Regions from separate parts of the Caproicibacterium argilliputei genome, predicted to be linked through region 1. Evidence: a T-box and tRNA genes for the amino acid it is inferred to sense, from the RefSeq annotation. Region 1 holds a T-box; the other holds one or more tRNA genes.
The links. The T-box of region 1 lies ahead of PXC00_RS02290 (valine--tRNA ligase). A T-box ahead of a tRNA ligase gene usually reads a tRNA of that ligase, here a tRNA-Val.
Positions count from the first base shown of each region.

Region 2: it has a tRNA-Val gene. The T-box ahead of PXC00_RS02290 (valine--tRNA ligase) is inferred to sense a tRNA for this amino acid. The anticodon was not compared.

Region 1 covers NZ_CP135996.1:476,008-490,617, reverse strand. Annotated here, with positions in the region: gene PXC00_RS02310 (type 2 periplasmic-binding domain-containing protein) at 1-619, opposite strand, end outside; gene PXC00_RS02305 (ABC transporter permease) at 1,030-1,755, opposite strand; gene PXC00_RS02300 (ABC transporter ATP-binding protein) at 1,748-2,671, opposite strand; gene PXC00_RS02295 (bifunctional folylpolyglutamate synthase/dihydrofolate synthase) at 2,847-4,145, opposite strand; gene PXC00_RS02290 (valine--tRNA ligase) at 4,142-6,766, opposite strand; T-box leader at 6,821-7,038, opposite strand; gene PXC00_RS02285 (HAD family hydrolase) at 7,076-7,708, opposite strand; gene PXC00_RS02280 (tRNA threonylcarbamoyladenosine dehydratase) at 7,705-8,436, opposite strand; gene PXC00_RS02275 (Fur family transcriptional regulator) at 8,426-8,857, opposite strand; gene PXC00_RS02270 (GNAT family N-acetyltransferase) at 8,919-9,656, opposite strand; gene PXC00_RS02265 (peptide chain release factor 3) at 9,858-11,471, shown strand; gene PXC00_RS02260 (hypothetical protein) at 12,185-12,358, opposite strand; gene PXC00_RS02255 (glycoside hydrolase family 1 protein) at 12,621-13,883, opposite strand; gene PXC00_RS02250 (D-alanyl-D-alanine carboxypeptidase family protein) at 14,078-14,610, shown strand, end outside.
Region 2 covers NZ_CP135996.1:634,865-649,474, reverse strand. Annotated here, with positions in the region: gene PXC00_RS03040 (DnaJ domain-containing protein) at 250-1,044, opposite strand; gene PXC00_RS03035 (hypothetical protein) at 1,134-1,319, opposite strand; tRNA gene PXC00_RS03030 (tRNA-Val) at 2,361-2,437, opposite strand; gene PXC00_RS03025 (hypothetical protein) at 2,519-2,854, opposite strand; gene PXC00_RS03020 (hypothetical protein) at 2,861-3,040, opposite strand; gene PXC00_RS03015 (cytidylate kinase-like family protein) at 3,182-3,793, shown strand; gene PXC00_RS03010 (DNA alkylation repair protein) at 3,773-4,483, opposite strand; gene PXC00_RS03005 (methylated-DNA--[protein]-cysteine S-methyltransferase) at 4,470-4,958, opposite strand; gene PXC00_RS03000 (cation-translocating P-type ATPase) at 5,076-7,700, opposite strand; gene PXC00_RS02995 (LysR family transcriptional regulator) at 8,070-8,954, opposite strand; gene PXC00_RS02990 (YeiH family protein) at 9,072-10,082, shown strand; gene PXC00_RS02985 (alpha-L-fucosidase) at 10,153-11,649, opposite strand; gene PXC00_RS02980 (SGNH/GDSL hydrolase family protein) at 11,655-12,311, opposite strand; gene PXC00_RS02975 (type 2 periplasmic-binding domain-containing protein) at 12,388-14,181, opposite strand; gene PXC00_RS02970 (carbohydrate ABC transporter permease) at 14,283-14,610, opposite strand, start outside.

The sequences.
Region 1 (14,610 bases):
GCTTACCCTGATAGGTGGGGTTCTTCTTCACGAAATTTTCAAGCATGGTAAAGAACTGATCCAGGGTCATGTTACGCGGATAATTATTCGCGGCCAGCACGCGCTTCTGGACATAAAATCCTGCCGTTGCATACAGCGGCGTCACCGGCTTGCGCGAAGGCGACAGTGTGTAGATATGGCCGGTCTTCGGGTCTTTCAGTTTTTTCAAGTCATTGCCGTACCATTTCTTAATGTTTGTGCCGTATTTCTCTATGTAGTCTTCCAGCGGAACCAGTGCGCCCGCGTCGCGGTAAACATCGAATTCGTTTCCACAGTTGAGGAAGTCGTCATAGTCGCTGCTTGCGGTCTGCGTGGTGGCAATGGTTGCCTGGTCGCCGCCGACTTGATAGTCACACTTGAGCTTGACACCGGTCTTTTTGGTGATTTCCTTGCCCACCGTGGTGTTAGAAAGGTCAATTGCGGTGGTTGCCCCCAGCTGGTAAAACGAAAAGGTCTTGATGCCGTTGGCGTCGGTTTTTCCGGATTCCCCGCCGGCATTTCCCTGACAGCCGGTTGCCATGGTGGTAACGGCTGCCAGAATCAAAGCAATGGAAACAGACTGTTTGACTGGCTTTTTCAAAAAAAGCGCCTCCTCCGTTTAATAACGTTATAATTACGTCATTATTTTACGAGGTAAAGTATAAGTCTTATGCGCTATATTGTCAATACTTTTCTATAAAATTAAATATTTTTGTGATAAATTTTAATATAGTCCGGTACAAAGCAAAATCGCGCCTGTTTTCTCGCCCCAGACGTATGAAGTGCCATACGATGCTTTTCACGTCACATATAAATAAGTAACGTAATTATTAAGTCATAAATCATAGAACTTAGGCGATTCCTGTGCAGAAGCGCCCGCAAAATGCCGCGTTTGCACACCGCGCCGTCTGCGCATAAAAAAAGCGTATCCCCCACCCAACGCAGCAAGCGAAGGGAGAGAGATACGCCGGAGGGAAATGCCCTCCTGTTTCTATTTTCTTTTTCTTGTGGTCAGCTCATGTCTTTCTTGCAGAAGAGAACGGTTCCCGCCACGTAAAACAGCACCAGCGTCGCCAGAGAAATCAGCACCGGCCGCAGCAGTTGATTCACCGGATTTCCGCTGACGGAGAGAATCTGCGTTTTCAGCAAATATGCCGTACCGCCGTCCAAACGCAGCAGCTTTAGCAGCAGGTCAGAAAACAGGAACGCGCCGTAAAACAGGAACAGCCACAGCGTATTGCGGCTGCACAGCGTACTGAAGAAAGCCGCCATGCCCAGACACGCCGCATAAACCACACAGGACGCGGCGATGCGGATAAAGAACTCGCCAAGCAGCGCGCCGGTCAGCGCTGTGTCGTGCTGCAGCAGAACCATGGAAGCAGCAAAATACAGACCCAGCACCACAGCCATCATGAGCACACCCAGCAAAAATGCCGTAATCAGCTTGGCACTGTAAAGCATCACCCGGTTGGTGCCATAGGCCATGGTGTTTTTTGCCGTGTGCTCGCGGTACTCCTCATTCAAAACAATATCCGTCAAGCATGGCAAGACCATGACCGGCATCACCAAATACTGCAAAGCCAGCTGCAGCGCCACACTGACCGTATCCGCCTGCGGTGAGCCAGTATGCAGCGATACCACCACGAAAACAGCGAGCGCAGCGAGCACCAGTGTCAAAACATAAAAATAAGTGCGGTGAAACACTTTATAAAAATCCGCAAAAATGAGTTTAAGCATTCGTTGTTCCCCCAATCAGCTGAATGAAGTATTCTTCCAGATTGATACCCGCGCGGTACACTTGCGAAACCGTGATGCCGTTTTCCACCAGTTCCTTGACAAACATACCCGCATCATCCATCCGTTCCCCGACGTGCAGCGTGTGTGCATTCACGATTTCCAAGTTGCGACAGCCGCACCGGCTTTGCAGCAGGTTTGCGGCGGTCTGCGCATTGTCGGTGTCAATCCGCAGATAACTGCGGCATTTTTCCTGCAGATTTTGCGCGCTGATGTGCTCCACCATCTCGCCGTGGCTGATGAACCCATAGGTCGTGGCAATCTGCGAAAGTTCACCGAGAATATGGCTGGAAATGAGAATGGTGGTTTTCCGTTCTCGATTCAGCTTGCGGATAATTTCACGAAACTCCTTAATCCCCATGGGGTCCAGACCATTAATCGGCTCATCCAGAACCAAAACATCCGGGCTGTCCACAATGGCGGACGCAAGGCCGAGGCGCTGCTTCATGCCCAACGAAAAGTCGCGGAACTTTTTGCTGCCCGCGTCCGCCAGCCCAACAAATTCCAGCACCTCGCCGATGGCAGCCTTGTTTTTACTGCCGCGCTGCATCTGGTAATACGCCAGGTTGTCTTTTGCGGAAAGATACGGGTAAAAGCCGGGCGTTTCAATCATCGTGCCCATGTGCGCGCGCGCCGCCGCCAGACTGTGGGGCGTGGTCTGGCTGAAAAGCTCCAGACTGCCGGAAGTCGGCGGGGTCAGGCCGCAGATCATTTTCAGCAGGGTGGTTTTGCCCGCGCCGTTCTGCCCAACCAGCGCGTAAATGTCCCCCTGTGTCACCTGAAGGTTCAGATTGGAAACCGCGGCGGTCTTTTTATAAACTTTTGTGATGTTGTTCGCTGTAATAACTGCTTCCGTCATGCTTCTCTCCTCACGTTTCCTGTTTAATTGTTCTACTGTACTAAGTGCGTAATACAATAATACATTCATACAGATGGCTTGTCAAGTCTTTTTTCTATTTTTTCCGGACAGCAAAAAAACCGGCACCCCGCCGCAAAGCAGGGTGCCGGTTTCATCGTTTCATTTTTAAGCCGTCTTACCGAAGCAGCGGCAGCATTTCCAGTGCAATCGGGCGCAGCTCCCCGGCAAAGTACAGGGAGCCGCAGACCACCACGGCGCCGTCCGCCCCCGCAAGCTGCACCGCATACGCCAGTGCCTGCGCCGCATAGCTGCCGGTATGTGTTTCCACACCGGCCCGCCGCCAAAGCGCCGCCAGCGCCTCTGCCTGCAGGGTGCGGGGATTTTGAATCGACAGTGTGACCGCCTGCGCGAACAGCGGCGCCAGCGTCTGCACAAAGTGTGCCGTGTCTTTGTCCGCGCACATACCGGTCAGCGCCACCAGATGCTTTCCAGGCAGATAGCGGCGCAGACTTTCCGCAAGTGCCCGCGCGCCGTCCGGGTTGTGCGCGCCGTCAATCACCACAAGCGGGCGGCGGCTGACCACCTCAAAGCGGGCAGGCATCCGCGCGGCGGCAAGTCCGGCGGCGACAGATGCCTTGGTCATGCGGCACAGCCCTTTTCGAGTACGCAGCACCTGCGCGCAGGTCAGTGCAGCCGCGGCGTTAGTCACCTGATACGCCCCCAGCAGGCTCATCTCCAGCAGTTCTGTGCCGTACAGCATCCGCGTTCCGGTAAGCGTTTCTTGCGCCACCTGCAGCAGCGCGGGGTCGGTTTCCGTCAGGCGGCAGTGCCTCTCCTGCGCCGTGCGGCGAATCACCGCCAGCGCCTCCGAATCCTGTCCGGCGGCTGTAACCACCTCGCAGCCCTCCTTGAGAATCCCGCATTTCTCCGTGGCAATCTGCGTCAGCGTATTTCCCAGAATCTCCGTATGGTCATAGGAAATATGCGTCAGCACCGCGCAGAGCGGCGCGCGGATGACATTGGTGGCATCCAGCCGGCCGCCAAGACCGACCTCCAGCACAACCACCTCGCAGGCCTGCTGTGCAAACCAATACAGTGCCAGTGCGGTAATCGCTTCAAACTCGGAAATTTCCTGCCCGCTCTGTTCCAGTTTCAGCAGCGGCGGAAAAACTTCCTCTGCCGCCTGGGCAAGATTCCTGTGGGAAATCGGGCGGTTGTTAAGCTGTATGCGTTCACAGAAATCCGTAACAAACGGTGAAACAAACAGACCGGTTCGGTACCCGGATTTGCGCAGCATGGACGCAATCATTGTACTGGTGGAACCCTTGCCGTTTGTTCCGGCAACGTGCACAAAGGAAAGCCGCTCCTGCGGGTCGCCCAGAATGTGCAGCAGGCTGCGCAGATGTGCAAGACCCGGCACCTTTTGAAAGCGGTGCAGCGCAAAAATCTTTGCAAGCGTTTCCTCGTACGTCATTTCAGTGCGTCCAGGCTGGATGCAATCAGTTCGATGTGTGCTTTCAGCTTTTCCGCATTGGCACGCACGCCCGCAACGACTTTTTCGGGCGCTTTGCTCATGAATTTTTCATTCTGCAGCTTCGCCTGCGCGTTTTGGTAGCCCTTCTGCGCGGTTTCCAATTCTTTGGTCAGCCGCTTGCGCTCGGCTTCCTTGTCGACCAGTTCATCCATCTGGATGAAAATCTTCGCATCCGGCGTCACAATGGTCACCGCACCCGAAAGGTCAAAGGCAGCCGCTGTTTCAATGCCGGTTGCATACGCAAGCCGCTTGAAGATTTCTTCCCCTGCGCGGAAGGTATCCGCTTTGTCCGAAGCAATGTACAGCTTCGTCTTGCGGGACGGCTCCACGTTCATTTCCGCACGGCGGTTGCGCACGCCGCGCACCGCCGCCATGATGGCCTCCATCTTTTCCGCATCCTGCACAAAGGTCAGCGACGTGTCGTACTGCGGGTACAGCGCAACCATCAGCGCTTCGCCGGTATGCGGCAGCGTCTGCCAGATTTCCTCCGTGATGTACGGCATGAAGGGGTGCAGCAGCGCCAGCGTGCGGTTCATCACCCACACCAGTACCTGGCGCACCTGCTGCGCCGCTTCTTCATCGCTGCCGTTCAGACGAATCTTGGCAATTTCAATGTACCAGTCGCAGAACTGCTCCCACAGGAAATCGTGCAGCTTCTGCGCGGCGATGCCAAATTCAAATTTTTCCAGATTGTCGTTAATCTCTCCGGCAAGCCGGTTAAAGGCGTGCAGAATCCACTTATCCTCCATAGAAAGCGCCTGCGGCAGGGCGTCCGGCACCGCTTTGCCCTCGATGTTCATCAAAATAAAGCGCGAAGCGTTCCAAATCTTATTGGCAAAGTTCCGGCTTGCCTGCACGCGCTCTTCCGAGTAGCGCGTGTCGTTTCCGGGGCTGATGCCCGTAATCAGTGTAAAGCGCAATGCATCCGCGCCGTAGCTGTCAACCACCTCCAGCGGGTCAATGCCGTTGCCCAGGGACTTGCTCATCTTGCGGCCCTGGCTGTCCCGAATCAAGCCATGGAACAGCACCGTGTCAAACGGAACCTCGCCCATCTGCTCAATGCCGGAGAAAATCATGCGCGCCACCCAAAAGAAGATGATGTCGTAGCCGGTGACCAGTGTGTTAGTCGGATAGTAATGCGCCAGCTCCGCGGTTTTTTCGGGCCAGCCCAAGGTACTGAATGGCCACAGCGCAGAGCTGAACCAAGTGTCCAGCGTGTCCGGGTCTTGGTGCAGGTGGGCGCCGCCGCACTTGGGGCAGGTGTCCGGCGCGGTACGGGCAACAGTCATCTCCCCGCAGTCCTCGCAATACCACGCGGGAATCCGGTGACCCCACCAGAGCTGCCGGGAGATGCACCAGTCCTTGATGTTTTCCATCCAGTTGAAATAAATCTTGTCCATACGTTCCGGAATCAGGCGGACTTTCTTTTCCCGCACGGCGGCAATCGCCGGCTTTGCCAGCGGCTCCATTTTGACAAACCACTGCTTGGAAACACGCGGTTCAATCGTGCTGTGGCAGCGGTAGCACGTGCCAACATTGTGCTGAATCGGCTCGACACGCACCAAGAAGCCCTGCTCGTCCAGCTCCTGCACAATCTGCTTTCTTGCTTCCAAGCCGGACAGACCGGCGTACTTGCCGCCATTTTCATTGATGGAACCGTCCTCGTTCATCACATTGATGACCGGCAGGTTATGGCGGCGGCCGACTTCAAAGTCGTTCGGGTCATGCGCGGGCGTAATTTTCACAACGCCGGTGCCGAAGTCCTGCTCCACATACGCATCCGCAACCACCGGAATCTCGCGCCCGACCAGCGGCAAAATCAAAGTTTTGCCAACGATGTCTTTATAGCGTTCATCGTCCGGGTGCACCGCCACGGCGGTATCGCCCAGCATGGTTTCCGGACGGGTCGTGGCAAGCTCCAGGTAGCCGCTGCCGTCTTTAAACGGATAACGCAAATGCCAGAAAGAGCCGTCCTTCTCCACAAACTCCACTTCCGCGTCGGAAATCGTGGTTTTGCAGTGGGGGCACCAGTTGATGATGCGCTCGCCACGATAAATCAAGTCCTTTTCATACAAGCGCACAAAAACTTCCCGAACCGCTTTGCTGCAGCCCTCATCCATGGTGAAGCGCTTGCGGTCCCAGTCACAAGAAACGCCCAGCTTGCGCAGCTGCTGCTCAATGCGTCCGCCAAACTTTTCTTTCCACGCCCACGCACGCTTCAAAAATTCCTCGCGGCCAATCTGCTCCTTGGTAATGCCCTCTTTGCGCATAGCCTCCACAATTTTTGCTTCCGTTGCAATGGAGGCGTGGTCGGTGCCCGGCACCCAAAGCGTGTCGCGCCCCTGCATCCGCCGCCAGCGAATCAAAATATCCTGCAGAGTGTTATCCATGGCGTGCCCCATGTGCAGCTGCCCCGTAATGTTCGGCGGCGGCATCACAATGGTGTACGGTTCCTTTTTCGGGTCCGGCTCCGCGTGGAAGTAACCGCCCTTCAGCCAGAAATCATAAATCCGGTCTTCCACTTCGCCGGGGTTGTAGGTTTTTGCAAGTTCCTTGCTCATTCCGTTTTCCTCCTTCAAAATTAAAAAAGCCCCGGGCAGAAGTAAAAAACTCCTGTCCGGGGCGAAATGTACAAACCCATTCCGCGGTACCACCCGCATTGACCCGAAGGCCCGCTTGTTCCGTTAACGCCGGCAAACGGGCAGCCTTACTCTGCGTTCAGGCTGCCGGCTCCGGGGTGACTTATCCGCACCGGCACACGCACAGGCTTTCACCGTTCCGCCTGCTCTCTGCAGCTATGTGCCGGTGTCTTTTTCCCCATCGCTGCTGTTATCGATATAGTTGCATTATAAGCGCGCCGCAGTGGAATGTCAAGCATTTGCCAACCGCAGAAGCAGCGGCGCAACTTCTGCCAAAGAGGGCAGTACTGCATCCGCCAGCACGCGGATTTCCGCGTCCGGCTGCAGCAGGTCGGGAATCATCACCGTGTACATCCCCGCCGCGTGCCCGCCGCGCACCCCGTTAAAGCTGTCCTCCAGCACCATGCATTCCGCCGGTGCGCAGTGCACTGCATCGGCGGCTTTCCGGTAAATGTCCGGCGCGGGCTTGCCATGTTCCACTTGGTCCCCGCCGATGACCACGTCAAAAAAGTCCGTCACTTCCGCGCGGCGCAGCTTTTCCCCAGCATTTTCGGTCAGCGAAGACGTGGCAAGCGCCATGCGGTAGTCCTGCTGGCGCAGGTGCTGCAGCAAAGCATCCAGACCGGGCTTTTTCGGTACCCCCGGCGCCAGCAGCCGCTTTGTTTCCGCATCACAGCGCTCATACAGCACTTGTGGCGGCACATCCATATGCTGCCGGAACATTTCCTGGATTTCCGCGTGGCCGCGGCCAATCATCTGCCAGTACAATTCTTCCGGCACACCGGCTGCCATCCAGGCATCATGGTAAATCCGCTCTGTGTCAAAAATGGTGCCGTCCATATCGAAAATAACCGCTTTTATCATATCTGTGCTCCTGTAGAAAGACCGGTAAGCTCCCTGATGACCGCGCCCGCCAGAATCAGCCCCGCCACGCTGGGTACAAAGCTCACGCTGCCCGGCGTGGTGCGCTTGCCGGGGGCTGGCGGCTCTTCACTTGGCCGCGGAACCTGCGCCGGCTCCTCACTGCAGACCACCTTGAGCTTCGGCACGCCCCGCCTGCGCAATTCCCGGCGCATCACGCGCGCCAGCGGGTCCATCTGCGTTTGGAAAATATCTTTCACGCAGAAGCGCGTGGGGTCCAGCTTATTCGCGGCACCCATCGCGCTGATGACCGGCACGCGCGCCTCATACGCGCGCTGCGCAATCAGCAGCTTGGTGCTGACTGTATCGACCGCATCAATCACATAATTGTAGTGTGCAAAGTCAAACTGCTCCGCATTTTCCGCTGTGTAAAACAGGCGACAGCTTTCCACCTGCACACGGGGGTTAATGTCCAGCATCCGCGCGCGCATCACATCGGTTTTGTACTGCCCGATGGTACTGTGCAGAGCGATAATCTGCCGGTTCAGGTTCGACAGGCTGACGGTGTCTTTATCCACCAGCGTAAAGGAACCGATGCCGCAGCGGCAAAGCGCCTCCGCGGCAAAGCCGCCCACGCCACCCACGCCAAACAGCAGCACGGAAGACGCTTGCAGCTCCTCCAGTGCCTGTCCGCCCAGCAGCAGTTCCGTCCTTGCCCATTCATTTTTCATGCGGTTTCCCACTCCTCTTTGCGGCGCACTTCGGGCACAGTCCGGAAAGTTCCAGGCTGTGTCCGGTGATTTGATACCCGGTTTTTGCCGCCCATTCTTTCTCCAGCTTTTCAACTGGACAGCCGTCCAGCGGGATAATCTCGCCGCAGCCGGTACAGCGCAGGAAGTGGCAGTGGCGGTGGTCGTTCAGCTGAAAGTACGCCTTGCCGTCCTGCCCCAACTCCTTTGACAGAATTTCCTTTTCCGTCAGCGTTGCCAGCGTGCGGTACGCCGTGGAAACGCTCATATGCATGACCGGCAGAACCGCCATGTAGACCGCCTCCGCCGTCATTGGCTTCTGTGCTGTGCGAAGCACCTCCAGAATTGCCTCGCGGCGGCGGGTGGTTTTCAGTTCTTTGGCTTTTAAAGTTTCGTCCGGCATACACACACCCCCTGTACTTGCTATCCATTTGCATTCATTATAGAATTTTGCGGGGCAAAAGTCAATTTTCCGCACGCTCCGGCGCAGCCAGCCAGTAATGCGGCCGCGCGGCAACAGAAAGCCCCAAAGTGCGCTGCAGCGCAAAAGAAGCCTCATTGCCGAGGATGACATCGCAGAAAGCGGTGTGCCCTGCCGCAAGGTTCCGGTTAACCGCATCCGCCTCCAGCGCAGAGGCCACTCCCATGCGCCGGAATTTTGGAAGCACCTCCAGCATTCCCATGGCGCCTTCGCTGTGCTCGCCAATAAATCCAGTCAGCTCCCCGCCGAGAAAGGCGCCGTAAAAGACGCCCGCCGCAATCCGTTCCTGAATATATGCCAAATCATCAAACAGGTGGTACTGCTTCGCGACCGCTTCGGCATACGCCGAACCCAGCCTGCGGATATCAAACGTTTCTGAAACGGGCAGCGGCTCGCTGTCCGTATAAACCGCCGTTCGGCAGGGATTGCACATTCCCGGCTCAAATGCGTCCCGCCCGCCGCAAAGCCGCTCGAAAAGTTCCTTTTCGTAATCTTCATGCGCAACAAACATCTGTGGAACCTGTGGCAGACGGTTCAGCAGGCGCTCTGCAGCCTGCGGCGAAACCGCGCTTTGCAACACTGTCTGACCCAGACGAATCTGCACGCCGTCCTCACCCGCGTAAAGGAGTTGCGCCGTCCCCCTGCGCAGCGGCTCCAAGATGCTGATATAGTGCAGTGGTTCCTGCTTCAGACGGGAAGTCGCCTTTTCTGTCGGATTCATTTGCTTTCCGCTCCCTGCTTTTTATGAGATTTCTTTGATTATAGCACAATTCCTCAAACTTCTAAAAAACATTTGCAGGAAGCGCTGTTTTTTGATAAACTATAAGGTACGGAAAATTTGAAAGTTTAGGAGGGGCCCCTGTGTAAAACAGATTCATTTCGCGCATACAAGTATTACAATCATTCGGAGGGACCCTCATTTATGCTGGATTATAAACAGGAAATCGAGCGGCGCCGCACCTTTGCGATTATCTCGCACCCAGACGCCGGTAAAACCACCCTGACCGAGAAGCTGCTGCTGTACGGAGGCGCCATTCAGCAGGCCGGCATGGTCAAGGGCAAGCGAAATATGCGCCATGCCGTTTCTGATTGGATGGAAATCGAAAAGCAGCGCGGCATTTCTGTAACCTCATCTGTCATGCAGTTTGCGTACAACAATTTCTGCATCAACATTCTGGACACCCCCGGCCATCAGGACTTTTCAGAGGACACTTACCGCACGCTGATGGCGGCAGACAGTGCCGTGATGGTCATTGACGCCGGCAAGGGCGTGGAAAAGCAGACCCGCAAGCTGTTTAAAGTCTGCACGCTGCGCAACATTCCGATTTTCACGTTCATCAACAAAATGGACCGCGACGCCCGCAGTCCCTATGACCTGACCGAACAAATTGAAGAAGAGCTGGGCATCAAGACTTACGCGGTCAACTGGCCCATCGGCAGCGGCCGTGACTTTCAGGGTGTTTATGACCGCGCCGCAAAGAAAATTCTGACCTTTACCGCCGAAGAAACCGCCAACGGCGCGCATCAGGTAGCAGAATCCGCCAGTGACCTTTCCGACCCGAAGCTTGCCGGTCTGCTTGGCGATGACCTACTCGCAACTCTGCGGGACGATGTGGAACTGCTGGACGGCGCGGGCGAAGAATTTTCACTGGAAGACGTGCGGCAGGGCAAACTTTCCCCGGTCTTTTTCGGCTCCGCGCTGACCAATTTCGGTGTGGAACCGTTTCTGCAGGAATTTCTGCGCATGACCACACCGCCGCTGCCGCGTGAGTCCACCGCCGGAACGGTAAACCCGACCGACCCGGACTTTTCCGCATTTGTGTTTAAGATTCAGGCGAATATGAACAAAGCACACCGCGACCGCGTGGCATTCATGCGTATTTGCTCCGGTGAGTTTGACCGCGGCATGGAAGTCATGCATATGCAGGGCGGGCGCAAAATGAAGCTGATGCAGCCGCAGCAACTCATGGCAGAGCAGCGGGAAGTCATTGACCACGCGTATGCGGGCGACATCATCGGCGTGTTTGACCCGGGTGTATTTTCTATTGGCGACACGCTGTGCTCCCCTGCCAAAAAATTCACGTTTGGCGGAATTCCGACCTTTGCGCCGGAACATTTCAGCCGTGTTTCTCCGGTAGACACCATGAAGCGCAAGCAGTTTGTCAAGGGCATTACGCAAATCGCACAGGAAGGTGCCATTCAAATTTTTCAGGAGCTGAACGGCAGCATGGAAGAAGTCATTGTCGGTGTTGTCGGTGTTCTGCAGTTTGAAGTTCTGGAGTATCGCCTGAAAAATGAATACAAGGTAGACATCCGCATGGAAAGTCTGCCGCACGAATATATCCGCTGGATTCAAAACGAAGATCTTGACCCCAAGACTTTGGATCTGACCAGCGACACCCGTTGCATTCAGGACTTAAAGGGCAGCCACCTGCTTCTGTTTGTCAGCGAATGGAACATCTCTTGGGCAATCGACCACAACAAAGGTCTGCATCTCAGTGAATTCAGCAACGGGGAATCCCCGCAGGCAGGCTGAGCCTGCACGCGGTGTGGCAGGCTCAGCCTGCACGCGGTGTGCTGAAGCTCACGGGAACTTTCCCCTTTTCTTTTATAATCTGCGTCAAAAGGACGCAGACACTTCGAAAACGTTGCTTTCCGTCGCTTTCTCAGAAAGCGACTAAGGTTTGGGGCAACGCCCCAAGGCAGGCTCAGCCTGCACGCAGTGTGCTGAAGCTCACGGAAACTTTCCCCTTTTCTTTTATAATCTGCGTCAAAAGAACGCAGACACTTCGAAGTCCTTTCAGCAAAAGTTCCGCCCGCCCTTTCAAGGGCGGTAGGGTTTGGGGCAACGCCCCAAAGCAGGCTCAGCCTGCACGCAGTGTGCTGAAGCTCACGGAAACTTTCCCCTCTTCTTTTATAATCTGCGTCAAAAGAACGCAGACACTTCGAAAACGTTGCTTTCCGTCGCTTTCTCAGAAAGCGACTAAGGTTTGGGGCAACGCCCCAAGGCAGGCTCAGCCTGCACGCAGTGTGCTGAAGCTCACGGAAACTTTCCTCTCTTCTTTTATAGTCTGCGTCAAAAGAACGCAGACACTTCGAAGTCCTTTCAGCAAAAGTTCCGCCCGCCCTTTCAAGGGCGGTAGGGTTTGGGGCAACGCCCCAAGGTCTTAAAGGAAGAAGCAGGCTGCATAAAAAAAGAACACCGCCTTTTTTGGCAGTGTTCTTTTTCAATAGGTCATTCATAAAGAATCAGGAAAATCGCTCCCGCTCCGGCACTGGTTCCACACGGTCGGTGCGGTCGGCCCCGCCGACCAGGCTCGGGAAAGGTGTGCGGGTTGCGCTGGGCACCACGCGGATTTCCTGGCGTACCACCGGCTCTCCGACTTTCACTCTGTCCGGACGGTCTGGTTTTGTAACAAACATAGCGGGTTCCTCCTTGCTTCTTTGGGTTCTGTTTGCTTCCTCTGCCAGTATCATAGCAGACGGACAGGGGCAGGTAAACCCTTTTGGAGAAATGCCGAATTACTTTTTGTTTTTTGCAGGTTCGGCTTTTAAAAAACACGAGGATTGCTAAAAAGCTTTCAATTATTTTGCTTGGTATTCTATGCGCCCCCTGTACGCTTTACTTTGCAGAATAAAATAAAGTTTTCGGCGCTTTCCCCACATTTTCAAAAGTCGCACCGTTTCAGCGCAGGTAGTGGTCAATCATCGGCTGTGTGACACCGTGGTTCTGAATAATCTCCTTGTAAAAACGAGCACTGCGGCGGATGGTGCGTTTTTGCGTTTGAAAGTCACAGCCGATTAAGCCGAATGCAGCAGTTTCGCCTTCCGCCCACTCAAAGTTATCCATAAAGGACCAGTGGTAGTACCGCTCCACTGGCAGCCCACTTTCCGCAATCTGCCGCAGATGGTCATACAGAAACCGGCAGCGGTATTTGTCATCCCGGTCTGCCACGCCGTTTTCTGTCACCCATATGGGTGCCGTGAAGCGTTTGTAACGATGGCGCATAAGAATGCCCAGCCCCTCCGGATAAATCTCCCAGCCAAGGTCGTTAACCGGCCGCCCCGGTCTGCCGGCCGTATTTACACCATGCACCCAAATGCGGGTGTAGTAATTGATTCCGATGTAATCGTAAAAGCGACCGTCCCCCAGTGGCGCCTCCACCCCCAAGGGCAGCGTCAGCCGACCGGTGTACATCGCTTCTGTCAGTCCCTGAAACAGGTACTCCATGCCGTTCGCAAGCGGTCGGTCTTTTGGCTGTGCCGGTGTAAACACGCGCAGGTGCTCCGCAAAGCCAACCATGGTTCTGCCTGGAAAACCGCGCTCCGCGCGAATCCGGTGAATCCGCCGGTAGGCGGTCAGGTGACAGTACACCAGATTGCGCATAACCCGCACCGCCTGCCCGGGGTTGTGCTTAGCCGGCGGCCATTGCGCCAGAAAATAGCTGAGCGTCACATAAACATTCGGTTCATTCAGTGTGACATAATCGCTGACCAAATCCCCGATGGCCTCTACCACATACGTCACATAGCGCAGAAAAATTGCTGGACTTTCTTTCAGCAAAAATCCGCCCCGGCTTTCGAACCAGGATGGATTGGAGAAGTGGTGCAGGGTAACCAGGACTTTAACACCCATCTTCTGCAAATCCTCGATTTCCGCCCGGTAATGGTTGACCGCCTGCCGGCAGAAATGCCCCTCTTCCGGCTCAATCCGGCTCCACTCCAAACTCATGCGGTACACCTGCAGGCCCATTTCTTGAATCAGCCGATTATCTTCGCGCCAGCGCTGCCAGTGCTGATTGGCATTCTTCGGGCTGGAGGCGTCCTTTAGCCTGCCGGATTCCTCTGCCCAGTCGTACCAGCTGTTTTTCGTAGGGCTCCCCTCAATCTGCGTGGCAGAAGTGGCGCAGCCAAGCAGTGTGCTTCCCAACGAATATGGTCTATCCAAATCAATTCCTCCCGCATCCCCAAAAGTCGCTTGCAGGCTGCAATGTATGCCTGCTTGTTTTTTATTTTATCGTGTACCGCTGAAAAATGCAAATTTCTGCCGGTGTGGACACCGCCCGTTTTTTGCACTGCTCACTTTACCTTTTTCGCATTCCGTGCTATAGTAAGGGTGTATCTGCTGGAAGGAGAAACAACATGAAAAAGAAACTGAAACAATGGCTCTGCACGACCTGTGCGGCGATTTTTGTTCTTGTAACAGTGACCATTCCCGTACAGGCAGTGAACCTGAACCCCGGCTTCATCCCGCAAAGCAAAGCGTTGGAACTTGTCAATCTCGACAGCGGCGACACCGTTTACGCCAAAAATGAAAATCTAAAAGTTCCACAGGCCTCTACAACGAAAATTATGACTTTTATTGTAGCGTCCCAGTTGATTAAAGACCCCAAAGGCACCATCGTCACCATTTCAAACGATGTGCAGGCACAACTGCCGAACCGTTCCTTTGTCACCGTGCAGCTGGCTGTGGGAGAAAAAATTTCCGCTCTGAACCTGATGTACTGTATGCTCATCCCCTCCGGCAATGATGCCGCCATCGCGCTGGCAGAATCCGCATCGGGCGGCAATCTGTCGCAGTTCGTACAGCTGATGAATCAAAAAGCCAAAGACCTCGGCTGTGCCAACACCAATTACACCAATGTATTCGGCAAGTACGATAAAGACCACTATAC
Region 2 (14,610 bases), 160 kb from region 1:
ACCTCATAAAAAACGGGACTCTGCTTTTAAGCAGAATCCCGCCACAATTTTAGTCCCGACCATTTTATTACGCCGCATATCGGGTAGCGGTAAACATCTTGATCCCGACCATTTTATTACGCCGCGCATCGGGTAGCGGTAAACATTTTAAGGGTTACCCCTCTTACATTATTATTATACGCTTGTCACAAAAATATGTCAACAACTTGAAATGTGAATCAAATCTGTAAGTCCGACAAATTGTCGCACCTATGCACTTACACTATGCGTTTTATGATATAAAAGTGCAAAGAACGTAACAATTCCAAATAGTGTCCACATCCATATTTTATCACCATTGAAAAGTAAACAACCAAATGCAAATCCTACATAACCCCATATCAAACTGTATATGACAGACAATATCCAGTTTCCTACTCTAGTCATAAAAATAAGTGCCAGAACTATACCTACACCAATACCAATCAGGAAACAAAATGCCGGATGAATTCGGAAAATCACATTAGTCATAATTGCAAAGAATGCACTTGATAGTAGGAAATCAAGTACAGGTAACGTGTGAATTATATCTCTCCTGTGATATGTAATTTGTTCCGGTTCGTAAGTCTCATAAGTATATGAATCATTATAGTTCATATACTCGCTGTCATTTGTATCTTCACTGTCAGGGTAATCTTTCATAAGAAAGGCATATGCTATTTTCCCAATACGTAGAGCTTCTTCGTCCCCCTTATGGTGGAGCATATACATTATATGAGCCAATTTAATATCATTCACCGTTGCATCAGGAGAAATGCCCAATACCTCATACGGATCTATTGTAAAATCATCTGAGGACGAATCTTCGGCAGTAGGATTGGCTGCCCCTGATTTAACTGCATCATACGCCTGATTAATTTCCTTCATCTTTTCAGATGCAAGGTCAGCTAAAGGATTACCCACATAATTATCTGGATGGTATTTCTTTGCAAGATTTCGATAAGCTATTCTTATATCTTCCGGTGTTGCATCGGGTGAAACGCCCAATATTTGATAACAATCCATTTTCATCACCAAAATTTGTATTTATAGGATAGCTTTATTATACCAAAGTGATTTGAAAATGCAAGTGCAAGTCCGACAAATTGTCGCACTTACACCTCTATGCCGGAGTCGGCCTGCACCAGCTGCTTGATGTAATCCTGTAAAGAGTTATAACCGTGCACCACCGCATAGGCGCGCACAACATCTCTGGAGCCTTTCTTAAAGCGTACCTTCACATCATCATGATTAGTATTATATTTGTCGACAGCTCGTCGCTGCGCTTCACTTGTTTTCATAATATCCCCCATTTCTCATTTTAAGCATAACACAATCTGTGAAATAAGGGTACTGATATATTGCACAATTTTTAGCTTACAGATTTAGTGATTTTACAGCTTGTGATATAAAGGTACTCATTGTATAATGGATATAGGAATCAGGAAAGCAAAAGAAAATGAGCAAGAAAAAACCGCCTTTTCAGGCGGTTGGAAAATTCCTACTTGATTTCTAAGCCATAATATGGTATTATGGCGAAGTAAGTAGAAATTGAATATGCAAACCACAGGCTGTTGAACGTCCACAAAACGTCCAGCAACCATGCGCCATAAAGGTTTAACACGAACCGTTATGACTTGTGAAATGCAGTTACTCGCTAGTATTATAGCGTTAACTTCATACATTTGTCAAGCGACTTTCATTCTAACCTTTTGCGCAGGAGAATGGAAGCCGTTTCTTTTTTTGCTTCACAACAACTTGTTCCGGACGCGCCAAGTAAAAAAGCGCCACAATGTGCATTGTCTTTATCTTCTCGGTAACTCGCCAGCTTCCGTAGCGTGACGGACTGTTCAATGCAGCGGCTACTTTGAAAATATTGTAATGCACTTGTGAGATCTTTGAAAACCCAAAAGTCTTGTGTATCTTAATCCCTGTCCGGCGCGCAAACGTCAACGTGTACCGAGAGGACACGACAGTGAAAGCGCAAAGCCTGTGGGTGGCCATGACCTGTAATTGAGAAGCGAGCCACAACTCCCACCAACTGACATCGGCTGTCAGTGGCAATAATCCCGGAAGGAACAATGATACTTGCACATTGAACGCATCACCGCATTGTGTGCGCCCTGAAAGGACTGTCCGGTGTGTTTACACCCCGGCAATGGACAAGCATTCGCCATGCTCGTATGCAAGACTTAAAAGTTTATGATAATTTTTTTGCAGTGTTCACAGCGCTGCTAGAGGTTATCATAAACGGATGTGCTTAGTATTTCAAAATGCTAAACATATCCGTTTATGATAACAAGGCCAGTTGCAACCACAACTCGCCTCATTATCACAATTTTTGGTGGACGTTATAGGACTCGAACCTATGACCTTCCGCACGTCAAGCGGATGCTCTAGCCAGCTGAGCTAAACGTCCAAATATTATTTCTTCTCAACAGCGCTTGTTTATTATACTGCAGTTTCGCAGAAAAAGCAAGCTTTTTTTCAAAAAATGCGTTTACGGCGCTTTTTTCTGAGCAGAACGGCCATCCCTTGCCACCAGCAGGAATGCCCCACCCGTCACAGCCACCACTGCCAGCAGGCCTGCAATCATCAACCAAATCTGCGCCAACCATGCACCTGCAAAGAGCAGCAACAGGCAGCCGGTCTCCGCAAACAGACATTTGCCCAAAAAGCGACCCGTCCGCCATTGGTCAGCCTTCTTTTTTTTGTCGGCAGGCACACTGCTGAACAGCGCTGCAACTCTGCCGGCGCGTCCGCGCACTAATTGCACCGCCAGCAGCAGCAGCACTGCCATCGCCGCTATTGGAACCACATACACTGCAATCTGCATTTTCCATCATCCATTCCGCTTCTTTTTCAGGTGCTCAACAATATAAGCAACCAAAGCAACGGTCAGCACAACCGCCACGACAAGCATTGCAATCCTAAAGACAAAGGAAAGTACATTGCAAAGCAGAACAATTACAACAATAAAAAGCGCAAACGCGCCGACCTTTTTCCAAAACGGTGTATCCATTTGCTTGTCCTTCTCTCACATTTTCTTAGAGTCATTTTAGGATGAATTCTCTGTGTTGTCAAGTAGTTGACATTTTGCGATAAACAATTTATAATATACAATTATATTTTATAAATTTTCACCAGAAACGAGGTGCCCACCATGCCTGTCATTACCATTGCCCGCCAGTATGGAAGCGGCGGCCGCCGAATTGGCCGCGCCCTTGCTGAAAAACTGGAGTTGCCTTACTATGACAAAGAACTGGTTGCACTTGCTGCTAAAAAAAGCGGCATGAGCGAAGAAGTATTTCAGAAAGCTGATGAACGCCACACCAGCAGTCTGCTGTACTCCCTGGTGATGGGCAACTACTCTTACGCCATGCCCGGCACCGCCGCGAACCTGCCCCTGAATGACCAGCTGTTTCTACTGCAGACACAGATTATCCAGGAAGCCGCCAGAAAAGGGCCGTGCATCATCGTCGGTCGCTGCGCGGACTATATTCTGCGCGACTTTCCGCACGTGTTCAAAGTGTACCTCTATGCAGACCGGAAGCTGCGCGTGCAGCGTACCATTGAGGAATACGGTGTTGACACACAAAAGGCAGGCGACATTGTTGCCAAAGTCGACAAGCGCCGCGCCGCTTACTGCAACTTTTACACTGGCGCCAAGTGGGGCAGCCCGGAAAACTACGACCTGTGTCTCAACACCGGCAGCATTGGTCTGGACAACGCCGCACAGTTGATTCTGCGCGCATCACAGATGAAACTGGGCTGAGGACCGCAGCCCCGCGCGGATGGCTTCCCGCTGTGCCTGCGGCACGCGGTTGGACTCGGTGATTTTCTGCAGCGCTTTTCGGTAGGTAAACGCATCCAGACGACTGCTGTGCAGGTACGCAGTCGTTATTTCCGGGCAGTGCACATAGTAAACTGACACCGCCCACGCCGCCGCCATCTGTGCATAGTATGCCCGGCTGGTCATCCGATCAATCCGCTGCAGCGCCGCCTGTGCGTGGTCTGTATCCGCAAAGTGAGCCAGCAGCATCACCAGCCCGAAGCGTGCAAAGTATTCACGTTCGTCTGCCAGATACGGCTGCAAAAACCGCCAAACTGGCTCTGGCGCCCTGCGCGCCACCCGCAGCCCAGCGCAGAAGCTGTCGCACACTGACCAGTTATTGATTTTCGGCACAAAATTTTGTACATATGCAAGGGTTTCCTGCGGCTCCGCTTTTGCGCAGCCAATGACCATCCCCTGCAGCATCGTTTCCTCAAAGTAATCGTCCGGGCACCCCCGCAGAAACGTTCGCCAGTCTTCGCGGGCCAGTTCCCGGGCGATTTTTCGCAGATGCGGCAGGCGCACGCCGAGCAGCCTCTGTGCCGCCTCCGGCGGAAGCAGTCTGCCGGAAAATGCACAGTAAGACGGCTCTGCAAGCGTGTGTAGGATTTGCTCCAACTCAAAAATTTCCATACAGGATTCCTTTCCGGTCACCCTGCTCCAGCTGCAGCAGGTAGGCTTTGGTTTTTAGCCCGCCGCCGTAGCCGGTCAGCGAACCGTTTTTGCCGATGACACGGTGGCACGGCACCACAAGCAAAATCGGGTTGCGGTGATTCGCCATGCCGACTGCCCGGCAAGCTTTTGGGTTTCCCACTGCCTGCGCAATCTGCCCGTAGCTGCGTGTTTCCCCATAGGGAATCTGCAGCAGGGTACGCCACACCCGCTTTTGAAACGGCGTTCCCTTCGGAGCAAGCGGCAGGGAAAACACTTTCCGCTTGCCTGCAAAGTACGCTTGCAGCTGCTGCACCGCCATTTGCAGCAACTGTGTTTCCTGCTGTATCCCTATGGCGGGCGGTGTTTCGCTTTTTCTGATTTCCGTAATTGCCTGTCCGTTTTCCATCACCCAAAGCGTGCCGACCGGCGAGTGGTACGGCAAAAAAGACCGCATGACTGCGCCCCCTTCCCTTTTCTCTCCCACAAGCATACCATACTTCCGAAATTCCGAAAAGAGCCGCCGCAGGAAAATACACCTGCGGCAGCTCTCATTCTAAAAATCTCCGATATTTTATGCTTTTTCCACACGGTCGCGGATACCCTTAAAGACCTGAATCAGCAGGGTCGGCGCAAACGCAAGCAGTAGAATCTGCATGGCGTGTTCGCCGGTCAGCGGCGCCACCAGGAACAGTCCCTCCATTGCCGGAACGAACAGCACCAGTGCCAGCAGTGCCACTCCGGCAAAGAACGCCAGCAGCGAGTAAGGGTTTGAGGTGAATTTCAAACGGAAAATGGACGCGCGGCCGCGACAGTTAAAGCCGTGGAACAAGCGCGCAAGCGTCAGCGTCGCAAATGCCATGGTGCTGGCAAGTGCCGCGCCGCCCGCGGAGTAGCCGCTGTAAAACGCGAGCATCACAAAGACAGCAATCAGCAAACCCTGCCCGAAGATTTTGCGCAGCAGGCTGCCGTTTAAAATGGACTCCTTCGGGTTGCGCGGTTTCTGGTCCAGCAGGCCGCGCCGCGCCGGTTCCATGCCAATGGCAATGGCGGGCAGGCTGTCGGTCAGCAGGTTAATAAAGAGCAGGTGCACCGGCGCAAACGGCACCGGCAGCATCATCAGGGACGTAAACAGCACACACAGAATGGCGGACATATTGCCCGAAAGCAAAAACTGGATGGAATTTTTGATGTTTGCAAACACACTTCTGCCGTTTACAACTGCTTTGACAATGGTCGCGAAATTGTCGTCCGAAAGAATCATCGAGGCGGCATCCTTGCTGACCTCAGTGCCGGTAATGCCCATGGCCACGCCGATGTCCGCCTGCTTGAGCGCAGGCGCGTCATTTACACCGTCTCCGGTCATGGACACGATACATCCGCGCCGCTGCCACGCCGTGACTATGCGGATTTTATGTTCAGGAGAAACGCGGGCGTACACCGCAATATTCGGCAGCTTTTTGTCCAGTTCCTCGTCAGTCATAGCGTCCAGCTCCGTGCCGTTGACCGCCAGGTCGCCATCCTCGAAAATGCCGATTTGCTTCGCAATCGCGGCCGCCGTCACCTTGTGGTCGCCGGTAATCATCACAGTGCGGATTCCCGCGCGCTTGGCGTCGGCAACCGCCTGCACAGACTCCTCGCGCGGCGGGTCAATCATGGAAATTAACCCGATAAAGATAAAGGCATTTTCATCTTCAAATGTCAGGTCGCGCACTTCCGGCAGTTCGCGGCAGGCAAACGCCAGCACGCGCAGACCCTGCTCGGAAAGCTCCTGATTCACGCGCGCAATCTCGGCACGCTCGCTGTCTGTCATCGGCACAATGCCGTCACTGGTAAACAGATGGGTAGAACGCTGCAGCAGCACGTCAATCGCGCCCTTGGTCAGCAGGGTCGGTTTGCCGTCAATTTCGTGCAGCGTACTCATCAGCTTGCGGTTCGAGTCAAACGTTAACTCGCGCAGGCGGGGATGCTGCTTCCGGTAAGTGGTTTCCTCCACACCGAACAGGCTGCCCAAATGCACCAGTGCCACTTCGGTCGGGTCGCCAATGGCCGTGCCCGCTTCCTCATCTTCTGTTGCGTCACTCGCCAGCAGGGCAGTCTTCAGCAGCAATCGCTGCGGGTCGTTTGCCAGTTCCAAATCTTTGCCGTCCAGCATGGCATGGTCAGCATAAATTTTCTGTACGCACATCCGGTTCTGCGTGAGCGTACCGGTTTTGTCAGAGCAGATGACCGACACGGAGCCGAGTGTTTCCACCGCTTTTAAATCTTTAATAATGGCGTGCTGCTTCGCCATCTTCTGGGTGCCGACCGCCTGCACGATGGTTACAATGGAAGAAAGCGCCTCCGGAATGGCGGCAACCGCCAGCGCTACAGCGAACATCAGCGAATCCAAAATGGGCATATGCGTGCGGAATACAGAAAGCAGGAACACCACAGCGCTGATTGCCATAATGACTATCGAAAGCTTCTTACTGAAATCATCCAAACTTTTCTGCAGGGGGGTACGCCGCTGCTCAGTTTGGTTCATCAACGCGGCAATTTTACCGAGTTCCGTCTGCATACCGGTGCCGGTCACCACCACGGAAGCGCGTCCGTACGTAACCAGCGAGCCGGAAAAAACCATGTTTTTGCGGTCACCGAGCGCCACCTTCTCCTGCAAAAGCGTTTCTTCCGACTTTTCCACATCCACGCTTTCGCCGGTCAGCGAGCTTTCATTCACTTTCAGCGAAAAATTCTCTGCCACGCGGCCGTCCGCCACGACCAAATCGCCCGCCTCCAACAGCACGATGTCGCCGGGCACCACCTGCTCGGAGGGCACCTCCATGCGGGTGCCGCCCCGCAGGACTTTGGCAGTGGGGGTGGACATCGCCTTTAAGCTGGCAAGGGACTTTTCCGCCTTCACATACTGCACCGTACCCAAAATCGCATTGAGAATCAACACCGCAAAAATGACGATGGTGCTTTCCACCTGACCGGAAATCATAGAGATGATTGCCGCCACCGCCAGGATGGCGACCAGCAAGTCTTTAAACTGCTCCAAAAACACCACAAAGGTGCTTTTGCGCTTGCCCTCGTCCAGCTTGTTGGGGCCAAACTGCGCGAGGCGTTCCGCCGCCTGTGCAGCGGTCAGCCCCTGTGCGCCGGTCTTTTCTTTCTGCAGGGCTTCTGCTGCGGAAAGGTTGTAAAAATTGTCTGCCATTTGATACGCTCCTTTTTTTAGCGCGTGCGGCAGGCAATAAAAAAGACTTATCGCCAACCGTTCACGCAAAGATGAACAGTCATCGAAAAGTCTTGTTACCGAATTCGGCACACACTGCCAGGCTGTAAGGCCGAGGTGTTGGCAGTGCATTTTCAAACTACTCCCTTTAAGAAGACAAGAGCTATTATACGGGAAAACACAAAACTTGTCAAGCGCTGCCCCCTGGTACATTTCTGTATAAAGAAAAGCCTCACAGACTCCGCAGCGGCATCGGCTGCCCTGCTGTTCTCCTTTTGGCTGTGAAAGCCGTACCACTATTCTGCGCGCATCCTGCTGTGATTATCCGACACACATGGAAAACCCATCAGCTCACCGCAGCGCACAGAAGTCCTCAAAAATCTGCCGATAGTGCGCAGAAAAAACGCTCCCGCGCCGCCAGACAAACGAAAAATCGTGTGCCAGCGAAAAATCCCGCAGCGGGACGCGCCGCAGCAAGCCGTTTTGCAGTTCCTCCTGTACCGCGGTTTCATACAGAAAAGTCACACCGCAGCCCGCACAGGCCATCTGCTTCAGCATCAGAATACTGTTCACCTCCGCCCAATGCGGAAAATCCTCCAGCATCAGGTTGCGGCTGTGCAGATAGGTTTCCAAAATACTACGTGTGCCGGAGCCTTTTTCCCGCACCAGCAGTCGCTCTTCCAGCAAATCCTCCACGGTTTCCACCGACCGGTGGAAAACATAGTCCTGCGCGCAGACGGCGACAAACGTTTCTCGCGCATAGGGAATCGCTTCATACTCCTTTTTCGGAAAAAAACCTTCGACTACGGCAAAGTCAATTTTCCCCTGCTCAATTTGTGTCAGCAGGTCGGTCGTATCCGCAATTACCAGTCTCAAATTCAGCTGTGGGTTCGCCTGCAGATACCGCAGCAGCGGCGGCAGAATTGCATAAGGTCCCGCCGTAAGCGTAGCGCCAAATATCATCTGCCGCGCCCCGCCGTCAATCTGCCGCAGTTGCTGTGCAAGCAGCAGCGAATCGTGCCGCATGGTAACCGCAGCGGACTGCAGCGCGCGGCCGGCCGGTGTCAGGGTCAGCTTCTTTCCGTGATTTTCAAACAGCTTAACCTGATATAGCTCTTCCAGCTGCTGAATCTGGTGGGATACCGCCGGCTGCGTAAGATGCAGCCGCTGTGCCGCGTGTGTAAAGTTCATAGTTTGGCAGACTGTAAAAAATGTTTCCATCCGATAATCCAGCATAGCATCGCCTCCTGCTTTCTATTATAAAACAAATTGATGATAAAATAAATATTTATAATTTTATTTTATCGAAGAAGCGTGTTATGATACTTGCTGTAGAAAGGAAGGAAACATACAATGAACTTTTTGAAACAAAACGGAAAGGGTCTGCTGCTCTGCTTTGCCATCGCCGTACCCGCCATGCTGCTGGGCACGCTTTTCCCGGTGATTGGCGGTCCGGTGTTTGCCATTCTCATTGGCATGGTGCTGGCACTACTGCTGAAAAAGCGGACATCCCTTGACCCTGGCATCAACTTTACCTCCAAGAAAATTCTCCAGACTGCAGTTGTTCTGCTGGGGTTCGGTATGAATCTGGCAGATGTGCTGGCAGAGGGAAAGCAGTCCCTCCCCATTATTGCGGCAACCATCTCCACCTCTCTGCTGACATCGTATCTGCTTTATAAAATTCTGAAAATTCCAGAAAACAGCGCTGTTCTCGTTGGCGTCGGTTCCTCCATTTGCGGCGGTTCTGCCATTGCGGCAACCGCACCGGTCATTGATGCAAACGATGAAGAAATTGCGCAGTCAATTTCTGTAATCTTTCTTTTTAACGTCATTGCCGCCATAATTTTTCCGGCACTCGGCGGCGCGCTCGGCCTTTCTAATACCGGATTCGGTCTGTTTGCCGGTACTGCCGTCAACGACACCTCTTCTGTCACGGCAGCGGCAACCGCTTGGGACGGAATCCACGGCAGCAACACGCTGAACAGCGCGGCAATCGTTAAAATGACACGGACACTGGCCATTATTCCCATCACGCTGGTGCTTTCCCTGATTCGTACGCGCCGTTGTGAAGAAGCATCCGGCGCAAGCAAAGTGCAGCTGCGAAAAATTTTCCCTTGGTTTGTCCTGTTCTTTGTTCTTGCTTCGGTCGCAACCACGGTTTTCTCCTTTCCGGCTGCGGTGACAGGCCCGCTGACATGGCTGAGCAAATTTTTCATTGTGATGGCAATGGCCGCCATCGGTTTAAACACACACATTGTGAAATTGATTAAAACAGGTGCCAAGCCGATTTTCCTCGGCTTCTGCTGTTGGGTTGCCATCAGTTGCGTCAGCCTGCTGATGCAGCGTTTTCTGGGTATTTGGTAAAACAGCTTCTCTATGAAAGCATAAAAAACCTGCTGCGGGAATCCATACTTCCCGCAGCAGGTTTTTTCATTTACTGCATTTCCACTTTGATGACCACCGGGTATGCGCTTTTCATAAATGGCGCCTGCAGGTGCAGCCCCGCGGTATCGCGCGTCCACTTTGGCTTTTCCGTGCAGCCCAGCACCGACAGCTTCTGAATCAGACCGTGGAACTCCGGAATATTTTGGTTTTCAGGCAGTCTCAGGGAGCGCACGGTCACACAGCCGTCTTCCGGCCAGCGCAGAACTGTGCAGTACAGGCTGCCGCCGTGTACCGTGAAGCGGATATCCGCCGGCGTGTATGCAGGCTCCTGACTGTCTGTAAACTGCCCCTGCGCCTCTTTGGTCGGCCCCTCGCCGCACTTGCGCCACGGGCGGCTGCCATAAATCGCCTCGCCGTTCACCTGCAGCCAACCGCCGACTTCCCGCAGGATTTTCTGGTCGGTGTCCGGAATGGTGCCGTCGGACTTCGGCCCGACATTCAGCAGCAAGTTGCCGTTTTTGCTGACGATATCCACCAGCTCCAGCAGAATCTGACGCGGTGTTTTATAATCCAGGGAATCCGTATAGCACCAGGAATTGTTTGCAATGGCGGTATCAGACTGCCAGAAGAACGGCTGCGCCTGTGCAAATTTGCCGCGCTCCACCTCCACCACACCGCTGCCAAACATCATGGAATCATGTTTGTAGCAAATGGCGGTCGGTTTGCCCCACTGTGCGCCACGGTTGTAGTAATACGCCGCCAGCCGCCGCAGGTAGGGCTTAAAGGCTTCATGCTGAATCCACCAGTCAAAGTACAGCACGGCAGGGCGATAGCGGTCAATCAGCTCACAGGTGCGCAGCAGCCAATCGGTCAGGTACGCTTCCGTAGGGTATGGCTTGCTCTGCAGGTCTTCAGGATTCGGTTCCGGCATGGCGGGCCAGTAAAAATCCCCGCGGTGCAGCGGCTCATGAATGTCACTCGGAAATTCTTTGCCGTGACTCATAAAGAACCAATGCTCCGCGCGGTGCGACGACGTGCAAAACGTCAGCCCCTGCGCCTCCAGCGCAAGCTTCAGCTCACCGAGGATGTCGCGGTGCGGCCCCATTTCCCACGCATTCCAGTGTGAAAGTGCACTGCGATACATCTGAAAACCATCATGATGCTCTGCCACTGGAAACACATACTTGGCGCCGGCCTGCCGAAACAGCGCCGCCCACTGCGCCGCGTCAAACTTTTCCGCACGAAACTGCGGAATAAAGTCTTTGTAGCCGAACTGTTCCTGCGCGCCGTAGGTTTCCCGGTGGTGCTCGTACTCCGGCTTCCCCTGGATGTACATATTGCGCGAGTACCACTCATTATTGAATGCCGGCACACTGTAAATGCCCCAGTGCAGGAAAATGCCGAATTTTGCTTCACGAAACCAGCGCGGCGGCTCAAACGCGGCCAGCGAATCCCAGTTGTCATGAAACGGCCCCTGCCCGACCACCCGGTCAATCTCAGCCAAATATGCCTGCTCGTCAAAGGGAATTGTGCTCTCTGTTCCCATTTTACTCACCTTTCTTTCCAGTCAAATTCGACAGTGTCCAAAAATGCTTTCGCCAAAATCATGTGACCCTGCAGGTTGGGGTGCACACGGTCCGCGCTGATGTAAAAATAGGAAAGCGACTGCAGATATCGGTCGATTCGTTTCTGCACGTCGATGTACGGCAGCCCAAACTTTTCCGCAATCCTGCGCGCAATGGCGGCGTACTCATCCACCCGCCGGCGCATGGGATCGCTGCGGTTCAGCTCCATAAAAAACGGACTAAAAATGAAAATATTCTTTACCTGTGGCTTGGTCTGTTCCAGCAATTCGCAGTATGTCTGCTCGTACTCCGCCGGACTGACCGTTTCCAGCTGCTGCAGCTCCCCGTCAAACTGGCGCCAGACGTCGTTAATGCCAATCATCACGGAAAGATAATCCGGATGCAGGGCGGTCACATCCTGCTTCCAGCGTGCTTTCAGGTGGCGGATGGTATCGCCGTTGACGCCTTTATTAACCACCATGATTTTCTGCTCCGGCGCCAAGCCGGTCAGCACAGCATTGACCAAACGGACGTAGCCATCGCCGTAGGAGTCCCACGCAGCCGGCGCCGCCTGATAATTTCTGCCGCAGTCTGTCACGGAATCTCCAATCATGACCAGCCTGCTTCCTTTTTCCAGTAACATTTTAAAGTCCTCCTAATTCATTACACCCAGAAAAAGAGGGCGCTGACTTGAGCCAGTGCCCTCCTGTTTTCAGCGCTTATTTGCTGCTGGCGCTGCTTCCGTTTGTCTTCATGATCGTTTCGCGGGCAGTCTGCTGATCCTTTGCATCCTTCATATCCACCGCCAAAACCTGGTCGTAACCCAAGCCCTTCACTGTGGTCTGCATATCCTTCAGAAGACTGTTAAATTCATTTTCATCCTTTGCGAAAATCATTTTCCAGGAATCTGCAACAATAACCTGCTTGCACTGATTGCGCAGCGTTGCGATGTCGGAACTGACCTCCGGCGCAGCGTAACCGCTGCCGGGCGCTACCATCAGCATATCATGTTTTTTGAGATAGTCAATCGTTGTTTTTGTGCCCATCTTTTTCTGCCAATCGGTGTCCAGTGCCGTTGTGTTTTCGCTCAGCACGCTGTCCCACATGGTGTAAGAATAGGTAGACTTGGTTTCGGGGTCGATGTCGACCGGCGTAACGGTGTTAAAGTTCAGCTGCGAAACGCCGTCTTTCCAGCTGCCGCCGCCATACGACGCCGGAAGTGTTGCGTCGCCGCCAAGCTGCGCTTTCTTGCCGAACTCCGTCAAAGCCGGCTTTCCGTCCTTCATTTCCCAGGTCAAGCCCTTCGGGCCGGCGCCCATGGTATCCTCAATGCCTTCCGGCGAGTAGAGCCAGTCGATAAAGTCTGCCAGACGCTGCGGATCCTCCGCCTTGCTGCCGATGGAAATGCAGTTGGAGGGATTGCCGTTCGGCACACAGCCGTAGGAGAAAATTTTCATGTCGTCAATCGGTGCCAGCATGAAGCCTTTGCCAGCCTGCTTATGTTCGGTTGTGTTGTAAGCGGCCTGCCCCAGCCACGGCCACGGCGAGTACAGAACCTGACCGTCCTTGTACTTACTGTTAAGCGTATCGTAGTTCTGTGAAGTGGACTCTGGGTCTACCAAACCCATCTGGTTCGCCTTAAAGAACAGCTTGAGCACCTTGTTGTAAATCGAATTGCTGTCGACGATGCTCTGGTAATCGCTGCCGTCTGCTTTGGCAAGCACAAAGCCCATCTCATCGTAGCCATACAGGCAGGTAGGCTGCTTGGCATTGTTCATCATGTTGTCGTCCCAGTCTTTAAAGAGGGAGACAGCGTAGGTCTTTTTGCCGGAGTCGCTCTTCGGCACAGCATCCTGCATCTTTTTCCAGACTGTGAGCAGGTCATCCATGCTCTTCATTTCCGGATAACCGGCTTTTTTGTAAGCATCCCAGCGGACATACGGGCCGAAGGTCGGGTCCAAGCCTTCACTAGGGGTGTCTGCAGTCTGGCTGGAAATCTGGCTGGGGATTGCCCACATTCCTGTTTTTGACGCCAGCTTGTTGGTTTCTGTGATGGCGCTGCTGTAATTAGAAATGTTCTTTTCATTCTTCATCAAGTCGGTCATGTCTGCCAGAAGACCCGCCTTAACCATCGTCGAAAGCCGTCCGTTGTTGGCACCGGTCAGGATTAAGTCGCCCAAGTCGCCTGCGGCGGAGCGTGTCTGAAACAGGGTGTCGCCGCCGCCTGCCACGTTCGGCGCGATGATGTTCAGCTCCATGTTAAACTTATCCTTTACAATTTTTGCAAACCAGCCGGACTGCTTGCCCTGATAGTTTGCCTGGCTGTCAAAGACATCCACGGTAATAAACTTTTTGTACTTGGAACTGCCCGTGCCGGTATCGGAAGCGGCGGTGCTCCCCGCAGCGCTGCCGGCAGAAACGGACGACGAGCCGCTCCCCCCGCTGCAGGCTGTGCTGCTGACCAACATTGCTGCACAGAGCAGTGCAGCGGCTACTCTTTTTGTCACTCTCATTGTTGCAATCCTCCCATTTGTATGCATTGATACCTATTATAAAACAGGCTTCTTTTTGCCTGCTTCAGACAACTGTTTTGCGGGCACGCACCCGCTGACTCTTACCCTTTGACCGAACCAATCATAATGCCTTTGACAAAATACCGCTGGAACATCGGGTAAATAAACAGAATCGGCAGCACCACAATGACCGACACTGTCATACGGATAGAAGTCGGCGTCTGCTGGGTGGCGAGCGCCGCCATATCCATGCCGGCGGTGCCGTTGTTTTTCACCAGCATCGCCAGTGAATTCGCCTGATTGATGTACTGGTACAGCAGGTACTGCAGCGAGTACAGCTTGGTGTCCGTCACATAAATCAAAGTATCCTGAAAGGAGTTCCACTGACCGACTGCCGCAAAAATCGCCACCGTTGCCAAAATCGGCGTA